2 linked regions of the Saccharicrinis fermentans DSM 9555 = JCM 21142 genome follow. The protein of the gene in region 2 interacts with the protein of the main gene of each other region in a pairwise test. Links are inferred from orthologs where the notes say so. Each region holds a gene or a part of one and is shown on either strand. Other genes may lie near its edges.

Region 1 (9,964 bases), 3.0 Mb from region 2 along the record:
CTTTTGGAGAAGAAGGGCGGTAGTTCACTTTGTTCGGCAAGGTATTCCGTAAAGTCATTGAGTTCGGTCTGGTTGGGCAGCTGTCCTGTGAGTAGTAAGTAAGCTGTTTCTTCGAAACCATGACGGCCAGTGGATAGAAATCCTTTGGCCAGATCTTTAAGCTCGATACCACGATAGTAAAGTTTTCCTTCGCAGGGAACTAGTTTACCATCTTCGTTATTGTATCCGACCACATTTCCAATATGGGTTAAGCCAACCAGTACACCTGAGAAATCGGCATTACGCAAGCCCCTCTTGACCCCCATTTGGTCAAACAGTTCTTTTTCGATTTCGCAAGATTGTACGGCCATCTTAGCCAGATTTTCCAATAATATCATGTTCTCTTTCTCCTATTTTAGTTCCAATAAAGACTTTAATGCCTTGTTAACTTTTTCAAAATTGAAGGAATCAATGAGGCCTTCCATTTTTTGTTGAACTTGTTGATTGCAGAGATTTCCTATGCTTCCCTCGTGCGTGTGTGCTACGTTTATCTCGGGGTCAAACGCTCCATCTTCAATCATCTTTCCAATTTGTTTGTAAGCATCTCTAAAGGGGATGCCCTGCAAAACTAATTTATTGACTTCTTCAACGCTAAATGCATATTTGTACATTTCGTTTTGGAGTACATCTTTTTTTATGGTGATGTTATTTACCGCAAACGTAGCTAAGTCCAAACAGCTGATTAACTCATCAAAGGCAGGTAAAAAGTTCTCCTTAATAAGTTGTAGGTCTCTGAAGTAACCGGAAGGAAGGTTTCCTGTGATTATCCCTATGCTTTCTGGAAGTGCTTGAATTTGATTGCATTTGGCTCTGATTAGTTCAAAAACGTCAGGATTTTTTTTGTGAGGCATGATGCTCGATCCCGTGGTTAATTCTCCAGGGAGGGTTAAAAAACCAAAGTTCTGACTCATATATAAACATGCATCCATGGCAAATTTCCCAACGGTATATGCCACAGAGCTAAGTGCCATAGCTACATTTTTTTCTGTCTTTCCTCTTCCCATCTGGGCATATACTACATTGTAGTTCATGTTGTCAAATCCCAGTAGGCTGGTAGTTAACTGTCTGTTTAGAGGAAAACTGCTGCCATAGCCGGCTGCTGCACCCAGTGGGTTTTGATTGGTGATTTTCCATGCCGCCTTCAGCATCTGCATATCGTCGGTCAGGCTTTCTGCATAGGCTCCAAACCATAGCCCAAATGAAGAGGGCATAGCCACCTGTAAATGTGTATACCCAGGAATAAGGTAGTCTTTGTAGTTTTCGCTTTGTGTTTGCAGGGCTCCAAAGAAATCCTGAACTGCCTCTACAACTTCTTCAATCTTTTTACGGATAAAAAGTTTTAAATCCAACAGTACCTGATCGTTTCTTGATCTTCCACTATGTACTTTTTTACCGATGTCCCCCAGACGCTCTGTTAACATCATTTCCACTTGAGAATGCACATCTTCAATGCCATCTTCAATTTTAAAGTTACCCTCAAGTGTGGTAGTATATATGTTTTGTAACTCACTTAATAGTTGATCTAATTCGTTTTTTTGTAATAATCCAACGCTCTCGAGCATTGTGATATGTGCCATGGTTCCTAATACATCAAAAGGAGCCAGATACAGATCCATTTCACGATCCTTACCTACTGTAAAACGTTCAACTTTATCGTTTACTTTTATGCCTTTGTCCCAAAGTTTCATTTATCTCTATTCACTTTTTTGCACACCCCTTGCTTTTGGCAATTGGTTGCTTATTATTGATATTCTCCCCCCAAGTAATTTAAAAAGATGGTAATTACGGATTGTCAACAGCGTTATCACTATTTCTTATAGTTGAGGCAAATATAAGTTAATAAACTTATAAATTCAAATTGAATTGTTAAAAATATGATATTTATCACATGATTTTATCGTTTATGTAATGGTCTAATTGTAAGTCATTTAATAATTGAAAGTATATTTTAATTCCTTCTTCTATTTCGCTTATTCTGATATACTCATCTGCGGTGTGGGAACGTGCAGAATCGCCGGGTCCTATTTTTAAAGTGTTAAATGTCATCAGTGCTTGATCTGATGTTGTTGGTGAACCATAATAGTTTCTACCTAGTTCTAATCCTCGTTGAACCACTGGATGTTCCAAGGGAATATAGGAGCTGTTTAAGCGTACACTCCTTGGGCTAACCTTGCATTTTACCTTGCTTTGTATAAGGTCGGCGGCCTGTTGATTTCTGTATTTTTCGTTGAGGCGAACGTCCACTACAAATTTACAGCTATCGGGGACTACATTGTGTTGAGTGCCTGCTTGTATCTGTGTAACGGTCATTTTTACAGGGCCAAAAAGGTCTGATGTCTCAGGGAATTGGAAGGTTTTAAACCATTCAATATCGCACAAGGCCTGGTATATGGCATTGAGTCCCTCATTTCGGGCAGCATGACCTGATTTACCTTTGGCTTCACAGTCTAATACCAATAATCCTTTTTCGGCCACTGCCATCTGCATTTGAGTTGGCTCCCCAATAATACCCAGATCTATAGTGCCCAGCTCATCTAGTATAAGTTCTACTCCATTTTTACCCGATATTTCTTCTTCGGCGGTTGCTGCGTAGACAAGATTATAGGGTTGCTCTTTTTCTGATAACAACAAGAAAGTAGCCAGCAAAGAAACCAGTGGACCGCCTGCATCGTTGCTTCCCAGTCCATAAAGGGAATCGCCTTCTAATGTTGCTTCAAAGGGTGGATAGGTCCATTTGGATGATGGTTTTACCGTGTCTAAATGAGAGTTTAACAGGATGGTAGGTTTGTTGCTGTTTCTTTTGCTCGCCCAAACCCACACGTTGTTTTTTTTTCTATTAACGGACAGTTTTTTTTCTTTTAAAAAAAACTCCATTAAATCAGCTGCTTGGTCCTCTTGCCTGCTTAATGATTCTGTGTCAATCAGTTTTTTCAACAGTTCAATGACTTCCTTACTGTAGGTCTGGATGCTTTTCATGATTCATTCGTTAGTATGGTTCCGGTATCTATACCTTCCTTTAGTCCTTGTGTATTGGTGATCATCACCTTTTTAACCCCGTTTGTAAGTGCGTTAAATCCGTTATCTAGTTTGGGTATCATGCCTGCTGCAATAGTACCACTTTCTTGGTATTGTTTGAATAGTTTGTATGTTAAGTTTGTAATAACAGTGTCATCATCATCAGGATTGCTGAGGACGCCTTTCTTTTCGAAGCAATATATCAGTTGTACATCGAACTCTTGTGTCAGGGCGCTGGCTAACGAAGAGGCCATGGTGTCGGCATTGGTGTTAAGCATGTTTCCCTTGCCGTCGTGTGTTAAGGGGGCGATTACTGGTACAACATCCCTTTGGATCAATGTAGTTAGTTCTTTAATCTGTACTGACTTAACATCGCCAACGTAACCGTAGTCGATATCTTTAACAGGGCGCTTAATGGCTGTGATGAGATTGAGGTCGGCACCTGTTAAGCCTACAGAATTAACTCCTTTGGCCTGCAATGAAGCAACGATATTCTTGTTGACTAAACCGGCATATACCATGGTTACAACTTTGAGTGTTTCCAGGTCGGTGATTCTTCTGCCGTCGACCATTTGCGTTTCAATACCCAGCTGTTTTGCAATTTTGGTTGCCGATCTACCTCCTCCGTGAACCAGTATTTTATGTCCTTGTAGGGCTGCGAAATCATGAAGTAGTTCTTGCAGTGATTCTGGCGTTTCAACAACTTTGCCTCCCACTTTGACGATGGTTATTTTTTGCATGATATGTTTTGTTTTGCTTACAGACTTTCTAAAATTCTTTTGATCACGGTTTGTGCCGAAACAACTCTGTTGGCAGCTTCCTGTACTACTAGTGAATTTTCGCTTTCGATTACGCCATCGCTCACAATCATGTTTCTGCGTACAGGAAGGCAGTGCATGAATTTGGCTTGGTTGGTCAAAGCCATTTTTTCTTCGTCAACTGTCCAATCTTTGTCCTGTGAAATAACCTGTCCATATTGTTTAAAGGAAGACCAATTTTTGGCATATATAAAATCGGCACCTTCGAAGGCTTTACGTTGATCGTATTCTACTTCAACGCCAGCAGTGAATTCTTCGGCTAACTCATATCCTTTGGGGTGGGTGATAACAAATTCCACATCAGCTTCTTTCATCCATTCAGCAAATGAATTGGCTACTGCCTGGGGGAGGGCACGGGGGTGGGGAGCCCAGGTTAGTACTACTTTTGGACGCGCCTTAGATTTGTGCTCTTCGATGGTAATTAAATCAGCGAAAGCTTGTAAAGGGTGGCGTGTGGCAGATTCTAAACTGATGACAGGAACACCTGAATACTGGATAAATTGATTGATGACTTTCTCTGTGTAGTCATCTTCTTTGTTTTCAAAGGTAGCAAAAGATCGAACGCCAATCATATCACAGTATTGTCCAATTACCGGAACAGCTTCCTTGATGTGTTCTGGTTTGTCGCTGTCCATTACCACGCCCATTTCGGTTTCTAGTTTCCAACCGTCCTTGTTGATGTCAAGTACCATTACATTCATGCCCATGTTCATGGCAGCTTTTTGTGTGCTTAAACGTGTACGAAGGCTGGAGTTGAAAAATACCAGTATGATGGTTTTATTCTTTCCTAATTCTTGAAAAGCATAAGGGTTTTGTTTTACTTCAACGGCATCCTGTAATGCTTTCTTTAGGTCTCCTATATCTTCAACTTTTAAAAATCTTTTCATATGTTTATAATTTGTTTCTTAATGGCCATATGGAACTCACAGAGACGAATCATGCTCTTGTGTGAGAAATCCTTTATCATGGCTTGTTTTATGTGTTAATTATATTGTTGTTTAAGCTTGGTTTATGCAGGACGGATATTACCATTTCCTTTGATCAACCACTTATAACTAGTTAGTTCTTTTAGTGCCATTGGTCCACGGGCATGTAATTTTTGGGTGCTGATACCTATTTCGGCACCCAGGCCAAACTGAGCACCGTCGGTGAAGGCTGTGGAGGCATTTGCATACACAGCAGCAGCGTCTACTTCATTGAAGAATCGTGCAATTGCTTCGCTGTCTTCTGCTACAATCGCTTCACTGTGTTTGGAGCTAAAGGTATAGATGTGATTGAGCGCTTCGTCTAAATTGTCCACCGTTTTTATGGACATTTTATTGGATAAGAACTCTGTTCCGTAGGATGCTGGGGTTGCTTTTTGCAATAGCTTAGGAGGATAATTATCCTTCAGACTGGCAAAAGATGCATCGTCGGCAAATACTTCTACGTCAAAGGCTTTTAACTCCCTCATGATCGATGGTAGCTCTTTTAGTTGGCTTTTGTGTAGTACCAAGCAGTCTAGAGAATTACATACGCTCGGTCTTCTGGTTTTAGCATTGGCTACAATATGTGATGCTTTTTCAATGTTGGCTGACGCATCCACATAGGTATGTACGATACCGGCACCTGTTTCGATGACTGGAATATTGGCATTGTCGCGAACCGAATTAATAAGACCCTGCGATCCTCTGGGGATGAGTATATCCACATATCCTACTGCGTTCATCAGCTCGTTGGCTGCCGATCTGTCTGGTGGTAACAGTTGTAGTAACTCCGGATTCAAGCCTTGTTTCTCTAATACCTGATGAATTAAAGCAACAATGGCCTTGTTGGAATAATTTGCATCACTACCACCTTTAAGTACACAGGCATTTCCTGATTGCAGGCAAAGTGAAAAAACATCGAAAGTTACATTGGGACGAGCTTCGTAAATAACACCAATCACACCCAGTGGGACACGTACTTTTTGTAGAGTCATGCCGTTGTCCAGTGTTTTTTCTTCCAGTACTTCGCCAATGGGAAAGGGAAGCTTGGCTACGTTGCGAATATCTGAGGCGATGGCTTCTATTCGTTCCTTACTTAGCATCAGACGGTCGTATCTGGGGTCTTCCTTGTCCATACGCTCCAAATCCTTTTGGTTGGCCAGTAGGAGTGCAGGGATGTTTTTCTCCGCTTCGTCTGCCAATTGGTTCAATAAGGCTGTAATGTCATCCTTACATATTCTGGACAACCCGCGTGCGGCTTCTTTAACTTTTTCGAACTGTTGTAAACATTGCATGCTATGAGTGATTTAGAATTTGAACGTATAATTAAAATAAATACAAATAATCATAATGGATTAGCGGCTGATATTTATTATCGTGCAGATGTTCATCGGCCTTCGATCGGTCGTACTTGGCCCTTCCTATCCCTATTGCTTTCCCATCTTCAGACATAATTTTTAGCAAGTCGCCCTTTTTAAAGTTACCCTGCATATGTGTCACACCGGCCAATAATAAACTGGTAGCTTTTTCTGAATTTAAAGCTTCCATAGCACCCTGGTTAATATAAACCTGAGCATTGGCAAATGCTTCAGAGTAGGCCATCCATTTTTTTACAGCGGGGTATTTTTCTCCCTTTGTAAAATGAGTGTGTTCTACCTTTTTGGGGGCGTTATTTAAGTCAATCAATATGTTCTTGATGGTGCCATTGGCGATGTGGACCGATATGCCTGATGCTGCCGTCTTTTGCGCTATCTTACATTTGGTTAACATCCCTCCACGGCCGAAATTAGATTTGGTGGTGGAGATATATGCTGATAAATCGGTGTGAGCGCTGTCGATGGTTCTGATCACTTGTGTGTCCTTTTTATCGGGGTTTCCGTTGTAGATGCCATTGATATTGCTCAAGATAAAAAGTGCCTCGGAGTTCATCATGGTTGCTAAGAGTCCTGCCAGTTCATCGTTGTCGGTAAACATAAGGGCTGTGACAGATACTGCATCGTTTTCGTTGATGATGGGAACGATATCATTGTCCCATAAAGTTGAAAGGCAATTTTTCATATTCAGGTAGTGCTCTCTGGATCTGAAGTCTTGTTTGGTCACTAAAACCTGTGCGCATTGGATATGATGTTTCTCGAACTGTGTTGAATAGGTGTTGAGTAATTTTACCTGGCCAACCGAAGATAGTAGTTGACGAGAAGAAACGGTGTCTGTTTTTTTGTGTACCTGCACCATTGACCTGCCTGCCGCAACGGCTCCGGAAGAAACTAAAATGATTTTTTTGTTTCGGTCGTGCAGCTGGGCTATTTGGTCCACCAAGTGTGATACTCTTTGATCATGAAGAGTGCCGTCGTCTTTAGTGAGCACATTGGAGCCTATTTTTATTATAATGGATTTATACACTTTTTCTAAGATTGTGAGCTATGGGTTTCTTGAACTTACTTACCGTTCTCAATTTTATTAAATGATGTTAATACTCCTTTGATGAGGGCAGAGCTAAAGCCCTGGTGTTCCATCTCGTTTAATCCGGAGATGGTAACACCACGTGGTGTTGTCACCTTGTCTATTTCTTCTTCGGGGTGTGTGCCTGCTTTGATCAGAAGCTCAGCGGCTCCTTTTACAGTTTGCGCAGCCACCTGCAATGCCAGGTTTGAGCCAAAACCAATTTCTATCCCTCCTTGTGTAGCAGCACGAATAAAGCGTAAGGCATAGGCTATTCCGCAAGCAGCCAGAACAGTGGCAGAAGACATCAGTTCTTCGGGAATAATCAGTGCTTGTCCAACTTGCTCAAAAAGGGTAAGTACAATTTGTTCCTGCTCTTGGTTGGCATGGTGTGCCGAAATACAGGTCATTGACTCCCCAATGGCAATAGCCGTGTTGGGCATGGCTCTGAATATAGGGAGTTCTTTTTTGAAATATTTTTCAATGGACAAGGCGTCTATGCCAGTGGCCAAGGAGATAATGATGGTACCTTTTTGAACGTAAGGACTAATTTCTTCTATTACCTGTTGAATCTGATAGGGCTTAACAGCTAAGAAAATGATGTTGGCATCTGTGGCAGCTTCTATGTTGTTGGAGCTAATGCGGATGTCAAGCTCTTTTAGTGTTTGTATAAGATGGGTTCTGCGTCGGGTGACGGTGATGTTGGACGCAGCAACGATGTTTGAGTTAACAATACCTTTGGCTATGGCTTGTCCTAAGTTACCGCCACCTATAATTGCTATTTTTTTGTTTTTCATAATATGACTCTGTTTGATATTCGAGTTTCATTCACGAATAACAAGCAGATGGTCATTTCATGAACTAATACTCTACACCATTAATTTCTACTTTAACGTGTCCCCAATTTTCTCCCGATTTTATTCGGTATAGTTGCATCTCACTAATGCCAAACTGTTTGGCAATAATCTTTAAGCGTGATTTGCGCTTGGGGTCAAATATTTTTCGCTTCAAACGAATTACCTCGGTCGACGACAGTTTGTGTCCTTGAACCGTTTTTCGTCCTTTTTGTTTTTCTCTTGCCTCTAATACCGACGGGTTGTGCTGCTGATGTTTAAAAACTTCTTCCTTGGTACTCCATTTAAGATTCTGGATGTAGTTGTTGTTTTTGTTGTAATCTACATGAATCACAAATTTAGCATCTTCCCTGTCGTTTTCAATAAAATACTGAGCAACTAATTTATGAATGTAAAAAGTTTTAGACTTTCCAAACGGCCGAACCGGCAATGTGGCATAGCCTCTTAGTCTACCTCCTTTAATGAGATCTCCTTCTTCCAATTTGTCGATGTAACTGATTACTCTCCCGTAATTGGATATGGCGTACTTTTTTTTCAGAGCACCTTCTTCAAAATCAATGTCTTTCCACTCTTCGTTCCAGAAAAATTTAATCATAGCCTGTGTATGTTGATGTTCATTTAATAACGCATCAGGCTCCTAAATTATTGAACGCATTTTACCAATTTATCAATAAATAAATCTGCTTCCTCAATACTAAGATTTAATGGAGGTAAAATTCTTATGGTTTTAGTGCCTGATACTCCGGTAAATATTTTTTCTTCAAAAAGAAGTTTCTTTCTTAACGCTACAATTTCCTCATCAAATTCTAAGCCAATCATTAGTCCATACCCACGTACCTTGCATCCTTTTAACATTTTTTTAGCTTTGGCCAGTAAGTGACTGCCTACTTTCTGGGCATTTTGTATTAGGTCTTCCTTTTCTATTACTTCCAAAACTGCCAATGCAGCGGCACATGCCAGGTAATTTCCCCCAAAGGTAGTGCCTAGCATGCCGTACCATGGTTCAAACTTGTTAGATATTAATACGCCTCCAATGGGAAAGCCATTGCCCATTCCTTTGGCCATGGTTACCAGATGTGGTTTTACCTTGCTGTATTGAAATGCAAAGAATTTTCCTGAACGTCCGTAGCCTGATTGTATTTCGTCCAGGATGAGCACGGTATTGTATTGATTACATAGTTGTTCTAGTCCTTCTAGAAATTCTGCATCGGGTACGATGATGCCACCAATGCCTTGGATGCCTTCGATGATTACGGCGCAAATGTCATTGTTCTTTAATGCTTCTTCAACAGTGTCCAGGTTGTTAAGTTCGAGAATAACACTTTCGTGTTTACTGTTGATGGGTGCTATTATTTTAGGATTGTCGGTAACAGCAACAGCAGCCGAGGTGCGACCATGGAATCCTTTTTTGAAAGAGATAACTTTCTTTTTACCAGTGGCAAAGGAGGCTAGTTTTAATGCATTTTCATTGGCTTCGGCTCCAGAATTACATAGAAATAAATTGTAGTCATCCAGTCCTGATATCTCGCCCAGCTTCCGGGCTAAATCCTTTTGGAGCTGGTTCTGAACCGAGTTGGAATAGAAACCAATTTGATTTAATTGTTGCGTAATTCGTTCTACATAATGGGGGTGCGTATGACCAATGCTTATAACTGCATGACCTCCGTATAAATCCAGGTATTTATGATCGTTTTTATCCCAAATATAACATCCCTGAGCTTTTACTGGCTCAATGTCAAAGAGGGGATATACATCAAATAGTTTCATTCTTTTTTGTGTTTTTTCGATAAAAGATAACAGACCTTATTGAGGGTCCTTTTAAATAATATTCCTA
Region 2 (9,962 bases):
CAGTTATCACGGAAGCGCTTGGATGGACGATTATTCATGCCCTTTGGCAAGGAATTATAATTTTATCAGCACTACTAATTCTATTGTCCATATTAAATCGTCGAAGTGCACAAGTAAGGTATTTCATATCCTTCACTGCACTAGTGACCCTATTAGGCTGGTCAATTTCGACTTTTGCAAATGCATACAGCTATGCACTGGAAAAACAGGAGATAAAAAGTGAGCTACTGCATAATCCTGCTTATTTTAAAAACATAACCCAATCCATTGATGAAAAAGCAACCATACCTATTAGTTCTTCAAACTACACTATAAAAATTGTAAAAATAAGAGCATGGTTTCAACGTAGTTTCCCCATCTTTTTGACCATATGGTTAATTGGTATCGGACTATTCACAGCGAGATTACTTGGAGGACTAGCCTATAATCGCAGATTAAGATCACTGCAACTACTTCCCTTTGAAGAAAAATGGATGGAAAAATTAAAAATCCTGGCCAAAACATTACACATCACAAGAGAGGTAAAAGCATATAAATCACCACACACTACTTCTCCTCTAACTCTCGGCATTTTAAAACCCATTATTTTATTTCCCATTAAATCTTTTTCTGGCTTAAGCGAAAAAGAAATAGAAGCAATCATCGCACACGAACTGGCTCATATAGTCCGTAATGACTATCTATTTAACATTATTCAAACAGTCATAGAAATACTATTTTTTTACCACCCGGCCATTTGGGTTATTTCCAAACACATAAGAACAGAAAGAGAGCATACTTGCGATGATATTGCCATAGACATTACTGGCGATGAAGTCACCTATGCCAAGGCACTCGCTCACGCTCATATATTTAGTTATCAACAAGATAATCTTTCCATGGCTTTCAGCAAAAAGAAAGGAAGTCTATTAGAAAGAATTAAACGAATTCAAAAACAAAGAGTCATGAAAACAAACTTTTCCGAAGGTCTTATTGCCGTCTGTATCATCATAAGCAGTATCTTTCTTGTATCCTTCTCTGTGGGGAATTCATTCAGCGCTCCCCTATATTCACCAGATTCAAATAGCAAAGACTCTATCCAAGCACTTGCTCCACCCCCACCTCTTGCTCCTGCAAGAGCAAAAGCAGTGCAAGACAGCATCATGGAAGAACTGGAGAAAAATATGGCATTGGCCAAAGAAAAGGAAGAGCTCTCACAAGAAATGGAACAAGCCATGGAGATCGCACTCTCAGAAAATGATCAATCGCTTTCCAGTAAAATCATGGAAGAAATAAATTTGGCTTTACAAGATATTAATTTTGAAGAAATAAAAGCCGAAATGAATGATGCACAACTAGAAATAGATCAGGCCATCCATGAAATTAAGACTGACTCCATCCAGGAGGAAATCCGAGCCGCACTAAAAGAAGCCAAGAAAGAAATCAAACAAGCAGCAAAAGAAAACAAAAAGAACATAAAAGACGCAAAAGATAGAGAAAATATTGAAGCCATCACTCAGCTATCGTTGGAGGCAGCCGAATCAGGATTAGATATTGCAAATCAAATACTTAAAAACATAGACATTGATGCCATTGTTGAAACATCATTAGAAGCAGCCAATATTGCCATTGAACTGGCGGGCGACCACATCGAAAATATCAACATAGACTCATTGATACAAACTGAATATCGACAATCCTTAGATACGATAGGAATATACAACGAGAAGGAAATACTTGAACAAGAAAAAGAAACTGCAGAACTCAAAAAAGAAATGAAAGCTTTAAAAGAAGAAATGAAGAAACTAAAAGAAGAACTAAAGCAAGAACGAAAATAAGCTCAAATAGAGTCGCTAAAATACAACCATTTAAATTCTCTGTGAGCAAGGCCTCGAAAGAACTTATTCACAGAGACTTTTTTTCTCACTTACGAAACAATCCATAAAACTACCTTACCAAACAATAGTTTTAAGTCTTTTCTACATTAAAATTCATTATAAATATTCACCAACAAAAACACCCACCCCAGAATAAGCAACAAACCGCCCAACGGAGTAACAGGCCCCAACCAACTCAATGAAATATTCCAGGTCTTTGCAAAAGCCAACAAATATATACTCACCGAAAATAAGAAGGTACCCAAAATAAAAAACCAAGCCATGCTATTTTCTACTTTTGTAGAAAAAGAAAAATAGAAACCAATCAACAACAACACCAAAGCGTGATACATTTGGTACTTAACGCCTGTTTCAAAACTTTGCAAGGTTTCTACACTCCATATCTTTTTTAGAGCATGTGCACCAAAGGCTCCGAATACAACAGATAATAAGCCATAAGATGCACCCACCAATAAAACAATTTTCTTCATAACCATTTATTCATTAGACTCTTTATAGGCATTTATAATTGTTTCAGCCTTATCAAAATCACTCTCATCAACAAATAAATCGGCATTACCGGGCAAACCAGAGCCAAACCCGGCACTCGCAGCTTCTTCAAATTCATTCTTAACCAAACACGTAATGTCGGCTTCCTCCAAAAGGGCCTTATAAATTTCTATATCCACCCTATGTCCATATATAATTCTTTTCATATGATTATAATTTGTTTTTCAATTACCATATGGAACTCGCCGGAATAATCATTCTTCTGTGTGAGAGATTACTCTCATGGCTCATTTCATATGTATAAATTTATCTTTCAACGCTTATCCGGAACTCACCGAATAGGCCATTCTAACTAAAAAAAACGTATTGACGACTCGTTTCTCTTCCGCTTCGCAATACACCAATAAAGATACCCTTTTTCTAATATTTTTAATAATATATACTAATTATTCGAGACATACAAAAATATCAAACGCTCGTTTCGTACCAATACACAGTCTGCAAAAGCAACTATTTGACAAACACTCATGGGAAGCATTCATTCAAACAAATAGCAGACAGGACTAACAATGGCATCTTTCAAAGAGCTAACCAATTAAAACATTATTACGCAACGCCATATTGGCTTCTCTTCTTGCAAAATACACTTTAATACCTTAAGTAGACGTTTTTACCATATTCCTTTGTATTTTTGCCATTATTTTATCTGTAAGCAATGCAAAAAGAGCACGCCATTAATAGTTATTTCATCCACTTTAATCAGGACATAAGTCACATTTCATTACCCGACAAATTCACATATCCATTTTATTATGAGCCCCACCCATTGTGCATCGAAGCAGCCAAACAACTACAACAACACCTGCTCACACAAAATAATTGGCACCATGATTTTGGCATAGATCACCCCGTAACAGGAACCAACATTGGAAAAATGTTTGGCGTACTGGTAGTTCAAAAAAATAATGGTCAATTGGGGTTCTTATGTGCTTTCAGTGGCAAACTGGCCAACTCCAACGACCTCCCTGGCTTTGTGCCACCCATTTACGACCTACTAAACAAAGATGGCTTCTTTAAAAAAGAAGAAGAGCAAATAAGCCATATTAATCATACCATTCAGGCCCTTGAAAACGATCACAACTATCTCAAATGTAAAACAACACTCCAAGAAGAAGCTGATCAGTCTGAACAAGAATTAAAAGCCTTCAGACAATGGATGAAAAAAGCCAAAGACGCACGCAAAGAACGCCGAAACCAAGAGAAAGAAAAGCTTGATCAAAGCAATTACGAGCAACTAAAAGAAACCCTTAAACAGGAGAGCCTTCAACAACAATATGATTACAAACAACTAAAAAAACACTGGCAAAAAAAGCACATTGAAAATGAGGAACAGCTAAAATCTTTCACCCTCAAAATTAATTCACTAAAAGAAGAAAGAAAAAAACGATCGGCTGCCTTACAGCAAAAACTCTTTGATCAATACCAATTTTTAAATAAAGATGGCGAAACCAAAGGGCTTAGTGAAATATTTGCAAACACTTCACAAAAGGTTCCTCCGGCAGGTGCTGGCGACTGTGCCGCTCCAAAATTATTTCAATTTGCCTTTGCACATCAGCTAAAACCCATTGCTATGGCAGAATTTTGGTGGGGACAAAGTCCTAAATCGGAAATTAGAAAACACAAAAACTTTTACCCCTCCTGCAAAGGCAAATGCGAACCCATATTGACCCATATGCTAAAGGGAATTAAAATGGATGATAATCCGATACAATCCCCCAAAATGCAAACTGAAGAACTGAATATTGTTTACGAAGATGATGATATATTGGTGATCAATAAGCCACCCGAATTTTTATCGGTACCGGGTAAAAATACAGAAGATTCCGTCGCTAGCAGGGTACGTCAGAAATACCCTGAAGCCACAGGACCACTTCTTGTACACCGTTTAGACATGTCTACCTCAGGACTAATTTTGGCATGCAAGAATAAGGAAGCCCATAAAATACTCCAAAAACAATTTGAAGAAAGAACCATCCAAAAAAGATATGTGGCACTACTTGATGGCATAGTTGAAAGTGATGAAGGTTTTATAGAATTACCGTTGCGTGTTGATTTATATGACCGTCCTCGCCAACTGGTATGTTATGAATACGGGAAAGCGGCCCGAACAAAGTTTAAAGTAATAGAGCGAAAAGATGGGAAAACACGCGTACACTTCTTCCCTATTACAGGCAGAACACACCAACTTAGGGTTCATGCGGCTCATCACCTAGGTTTAAACCACCCCATTGTTGGAGATGATTTATATGGCATTAAAAGTAATCGATTATATCTACATGCTGAATATCTCGAATTTAGACACCCTGTCAGTCATGAAAAAATAAAAATAAAGGCCCAAGCAAATTTTTAACATCAATGAAAACAATGAACTACCTGACCATTCAGTTATTACTATCTCCTTTGCTATGAATATCCATTCCATCACAGCTACCTCTTGAAACAAAAAATCAATTATACTCTTTGATAGGAGCTATCAAAGCCTCTTTCGTGTCTGCCATTAGGCCATGAATATCACCCTTATATTTTGAAGTATCTATGCAAGGATTAATTGTAAGATGTACTTTTCCGGGATGTACATTAAAAATCCCTCCACCATATACTTTATGCGTATCTTTGATGGTAACCGGGAGGATGGGCAGTTCTAATTCCTCAGCCATTTTAAAGGCACCACTTTTAAAGCGCCGAACAGTATTACTTCCGCTACGTGTTCCTTCAGGAAAAATAACAACAGAAGTACCATTAACTAGTTTCTCCTTGGCTTCATTGATAGAATCAAAAGCAGCTTTGGGCGAAGACCTATCTATAAAAATATGACCTACTTTAGCACTGGCAGGACCAATAAAGAAAGCGTGCCTCAATTCCTTTTTCATTATCCATCGAAAGTCAATTCCTAGAAATCCATATAAGGCAAAGATATCATAGGCACTTTGATGATTAGCCACAATCACATAAGATCGCCCTTTCTTAATATTCTCCTTCCCTGATACTTTAACACGCATCGGCGTAAAAAAAGCAACTGTTTTAGCCCACATCACTCCGCTCATACTACCTGCTGCAGGCGACACCAGTACAGCAAACAATGCTGCTCCCAACGAAAAAACGATACTGGCTATTGCAAAGACTGGAATAAAAATAATCCATTTATAAATTTGGTAAATAATTTTTCCAACAACTTTCATACTCCAACAATATCAAGATTAAAATGTACGCAATGAACTGATGTATCCTAAGCCCCTTTATTCCAGACTAGATAAAATACGTATACCTTCATCCCTATCTCGTCCACAAAAATCAGGTTCCGCTTTAAATCCTCCACATACCTTGGGGCGCTCCTTTTTACCAAATAACTCACATCTATAATCCTCAGTCAGATGTGCACATGGTGTCATGGCCGGCTTTCCTTGAGGCATTTTTGGTAAAGGAGAAGATATTGATGGGGCAATACAGCAAGCCGCACATCCAACTCTACATTCCATAATTTTTTGCTGACAAAAATAATAATTTTACATTAGGTGCTGATAGATAAAAGTAAATAGACAGTAAGTTTTAAAAAATTAAGAGCTACATGAAATTTAATATGGATTTGATTCCCGGGAAATTAATAAGACGCTACAAACGTTTTTTATCAGATATTGAACTCGAGGACGGTAGTATTGTAGTGGCACATTGCACCAATTCAGGAAGCATGAAAACATGTATTGAAGAAGGGGCTCCAGTTTACCTTTCACCTGCCAAAGATCCCAAGCGTAAGACAAAATTTACTTGGGAAATGATTTTCATACATAATCATTGGATTGGAATAAACACCAGCATCCCAAACTTATTAGTATATGAAGCCATCAGAGATCAAAAAATTGCTGGCATCAACAAATATACAGAGGTAAAAAGAGAGGTTCAATTTGGTAACAGCCGTTTTGACGTCTATGCTGAAAACGATCAGGAAAAATGTTTTATTGAAGTAAAAAACGTAACCATGAAAGTAGGCAACAAGGCACTATTTCCGGATGCAGTAACTACCAGAGGACAAAAACATCTAAAAACGTTGATGGAAGTAAAAAAAGAAGGTATGAGAGCCATTATGTTCTATGTGATTCAAAGACAAGACATCCATTCGTTTGGTGCAGCCAGTGAAATTGATCCGCACTATGCCATGGCCCTCAAAGAAGCATATGAAATGGGTGTTGAGATTTTTCCTTACATCGCGCAAGTGAGTCCCAAAGGCATTGAACTCACCCAAAAATTACCCTTTACTATCTGATCGTACGTCATCTCCTTGATAAAACGAAAGTAGACCTTTGATTTTCGAAAATGACATCCTTATTTTGAGGAAATAATAACATGTTGATTCATATGATCAGGTATTTCTGATGTCCTTTAAAATAGCGGGTCAGTGCCAAAAGTTGGGCATAAATGTTGTTTATAGTTGTCATGCAAATATTTTTGTTAATCTAAACAAGAAGAACTTTACATCAACAACACCTCTGAATTGCCTTCTGAAACTTCCGTTAATATTTTTGCTGACGGAGAAGCGTTAAAAACAAGGAGAAGACCAAGGTCTTCCCCTGAAAAATCATTATTAGCTTATTTCATAAACCATCCAAATGCCAAACAACTCTTATTTTCGCTGTGTTAACCCCAATTCTTTTGCCGATATATCACGCATTTCAACCTTACGCACTTTTCCTGTTACTGTTGTTGGAAACTCAGACACAAATTTCCAATACTTTGGAATCTTGTAGGTAGCAATTTGCCCCTTACAATATGCTTTTAGCTCATCTTCACTAACCTGCACCCCATCTTTTAGAATAATCCAGGCCATCACTTCTTCTCCATATTTTTGATCAGGAACACCAATCACTTGAACCTCTTTAATCGTTTGATGCTGATGTAAAAACTCTTCCACCTCAAAAGGTGAAATATTCTCACCCCCCCCTTATAATCATATCTTTAATTCTACCAACTATTTTAACATATCCATCCTCATCCATTTCTGCCAAATCACCAGTATGCATCCAACGCCCTTCATCAATTACAGAAGCAGTTGCTTCCGGATTATTCCAATACTTTAACATCACAGAATATCCTCGCGTACATAATTCGCCCATCGTGCCTCGGGGTACAATATTACCGCTCTGGGGGTCTATGATTTTCAGTTCAAGATGAGGATGAACTTTACCCACGGTAGCACACCTTCGATACTCATTATCATCCACAAAAGTCTGTGTACTCACAGGTGATGTTTCCGTCATACCATAACAGATTCCCACCTCCTTCATATTCATTTTTTCACGGACCGCTTTCATCGCAGATTCTGGACATGATGCTCCAGCCATTATTCCTGTGCGCAAACTTGAAAAATCAAACTCTTCAAATCGTGGATGATTCAATTCCGCAATGAACATTAAAGGAACACCATATAACGAAGTACATTTCTCATCCTGAACAGTCTGCATGACCACCTCGGGGTCAAAAGCTTCACCCGTTAGTACCATACATGCTCCGTGAGTGATACAGGCCATATTAGCCAGCACCATTCCAAAGCAATGATAAAGCGGCACTGGAATACACACCTTGTCCTTTTCTGTATATCTTAATCGTTCACCAATAAAATATCCATTGTTCAATATATTATGGTGCGATAAAGTAGCTCCCTTAGGAAAACCGGTAGTTCCAGATGTATACTGAATATTAATAGCATCGTCAAACTGAAGCTCTCGCTCTATAGATTCCAGTTGTTCTGTGGTTATTTTCTTTCCTGCTCCTAGCATGGTATTCCAATCATGATCAATAACCACAATATGTTTCAAATGTATACATTCGGCCCTTACCTCATTCAATATCTCGGTATAATTTGTTTTCCTAAACCCTTTGGACATGATCAATAGTCTAACCTCAGACTGCCTGAGGGCATACTTAAGTTCTGATGCTTTGTATGCAGGATTAATATTCACCATCACGGCACCAATGCGCGAAGTAGCAAACTGAACCAACACCCACTCAAAACGGTTGGCCGACCAAATCCCTACGCGATCGCCTCTTTTTAGCCCATAGCTTAAAATACCTTTGGCCACTTCTTCCACATCCTTCCAAAACTCTTTATAGGTAACCCTGTAATTCTGGTAAGGAACACACAAGGCTTCAGAGTCGGGATATTTTTCGACGGTTTCTTTTAGTTTTTCTGAGATAGTAACGCCCAATAAAGGTTTATCCGAAGCGCCACTTTCGTATGATAATTTTGTCACGATAAGTAATGTTTGATTTTTAAAAAGGCCATAAATGTAAGAAGGAATTTGCAATACTTGATTAAAATCATAATTTTTTTCATTATTTCATTATCTTACACTAGACACTTCCACACTCATAACAAGCAGCATAACAGACTCATCCATCACCAATAAAAACTTTACCAACAAACATTCTCATCTTCTCATAAAACAGGTTATAGAGCAAACCAATGGCTTCCAATTTTATTCTCAAAATATTTTCTAATACATTTTTCGGGTTACAACATTAACCGCAGAGTTGCAATGAACACGCCCACCAAACCACCCACAACGGCACCATTTAGTCGAATAAATTGAAGATCATTTCCTACTTTATCTTCAATCTGACTAACCAATTCTACATCGTCAAGCTTTGTCAGGCTCAGACGTACCATCTCCCCTATTTCGGGATGATACTTAACTATCAGTTCACTAATATTAAATCTTAACCATCGATCTATCTTATCCTGATTATCCTTATCTCCTTCCAACTCTAGCAATACTTTATCCATATTCTTTTCTATAAAACCTGAAATCTCCGATTCATTTTTAGTTAGTTGATGACTCAAGGACTCCCGCAAATTTGACAAAAGGTTTCGGATCATATGCTGCGCATCGGTATTATTAATAATTTTTTGTTTCCAAACGTCCATCATCTTTACCGCTTCCGGATCGCCGGAAATAAGTTGCTCAGAAAACCGCAAAACGCGATCCTCAACTTTCATACGAAGTTGATGCTTTGGATCATCTTTTGCGTGCTCTATAAAACTATTCATTGAAGTCAATATCTTATCACATATCACCTCACTGTTCATCACTCCCAATCCACCTGCAATACCCAGAAAAATCCCTTTAAACAGTCCTTCACGCTTATATTCTTGCAACTGCTTCTCCACCAAGTTGAGCATAGCCAGCCGTGTTGTATTATCAAAAATAGTTTTTTGTGCCGAGGAAAAAACCATGCGCCATAAGGGTTCATGCGCTCCTTCATGGATTGACCTTTTCATCCATGAACCAACAGGACTTGCCACATTGAGGTCTTTCATTTGCTCTCTCATAATAGATTGAATAAAACCAACCATTTCCGGAGTATCCAATTCTCGCGTCAATCTGACTAAAGTATCCTTAAAAAAGCCAACCACCCGTTTTTTATTCTTTGGAAGACGCAAAGCTTCCATTATATTTTTAACAATAGAGAATTCAGCAATCTTCTCTTTAATAATCTCGGGTGCCAGCCATTTATTCGTAACTAAATCTACCACCCCCTCAGTTA

What was found.
Region 1: the proteins of sfsA (region 2) and CYTFE_RS0115375 interact in binary tests that used the Escherichia coli proteins (3 or more experiments, as listed by UniProt). The link is inferred for Saccharicrinis fermentans DSM 9555 = JCM 21142 from one-to-one orthologs.

What each region holds. Positions count from the first base shown.
Region 1 is NZ_KI912107.1:3,777,924-3,787,887, reverse strand. The notes cover bases 4,008-6,950. They hold CYTFE_RS0115375 (glutamate-5-semialdehyde dehydrogenase), read right to left. Parts: upstream 6,133-6,950; coding sequence 4,882-6,132; downstream 4,008-4,881. Other genes in these bases: proB (glutamate 5-kinase), read right to left, coding at 6,164-6,950; CYTFE_RS0115380 (N-acetylornithine carbamoyltransferase), read right to left, coding at 4,008-4,759. In the rest of the region: CYTFE_RS0115400 (citrate synthase), read right to left, coding at 1-377; argH (argininosuccinate lyase), read right to left, coding at 390-1,727; CYTFE_RS0115390 (M20 family metallo-hydrolase), read right to left, coding at 1,924-3,015; argB (acetylglutamate kinase), read right to left, coding at 3,012-3,794; more of CYTFE_RS0115380, read right to left, coding at 3,812-4,007; more of proB, read right to left, coding at 6,951-7,237; proC (pyrroline-5-carboxylate reductase), read right to left, coding at 7,273-8,073; CYTFE_RS0115360 (NUMOD4 domain-containing protein), read right to left, coding at 8,138-8,725; CYTFE_RS0115355 (aspartate aminotransferase family protein), read right to left, coding at 8,773-9,897. UniProt on the Escherichia coli protein: Catalyzes the NADPH-dependent reduction of L-glutamate 5-phosphate into L-glutamate 5-semialdehyde and phosphate. The product spontaneously undergoes cyclization to form 1-pyrroline-5-carboxylate.
Region 2 is NZ_KI912107.1:740,844-750,805, reverse strand. Bases 4,897-7,837 are described here. They hold sfsA (DNA/RNA nuclease SfsA), read left to right. Parts: upstream 4,897-5,991; coding sequence 5,992-6,684; downstream 6,685-7,837. Other genes in these bases: CYTFE_RS24760 (AMP-binding protein), read right to left, coding at 7,349-7,837; CYTFE_RS30610 (AMP-binding enzyme), read right to left, coding at 7,042-7,329; CYTFE_RS0103230 (YkgJ family cysteine cluster protein), read right to left, coding at 5,663-5,902; CYTFE_RS0103235 (lysophospholipid acyltransferase family protein), read right to left, coding at 4,897-5,605. Also shown: CYTFE_RS0103255 (M56 family metallopeptidase), read left to right, coding at 1-1,817; CYTFE_RS0103250 (DUF423 domain-containing protein), read right to left, coding at 1,964-2,347; CYTFE_RS24765 (putative signal transducing protein), read right to left, coding at 2,354-2,572; CYTFE_RS0103240 (RluA family pseudouridine synthase), read left to right, coding at 3,082-4,776; more of CYTFE_RS0103235, read right to left, coding at 4,874-4,896; more of CYTFE_RS24760, read right to left, coding at 7,838-8,668; CYTFE_RS0103215 (DUF445 domain-containing protein), read right to left, coding at 8,929-9,962. UniProt on the Escherichia coli protein: Binds to DNA non-specifically. Could be a regulatory factor involved in maltose metabolism.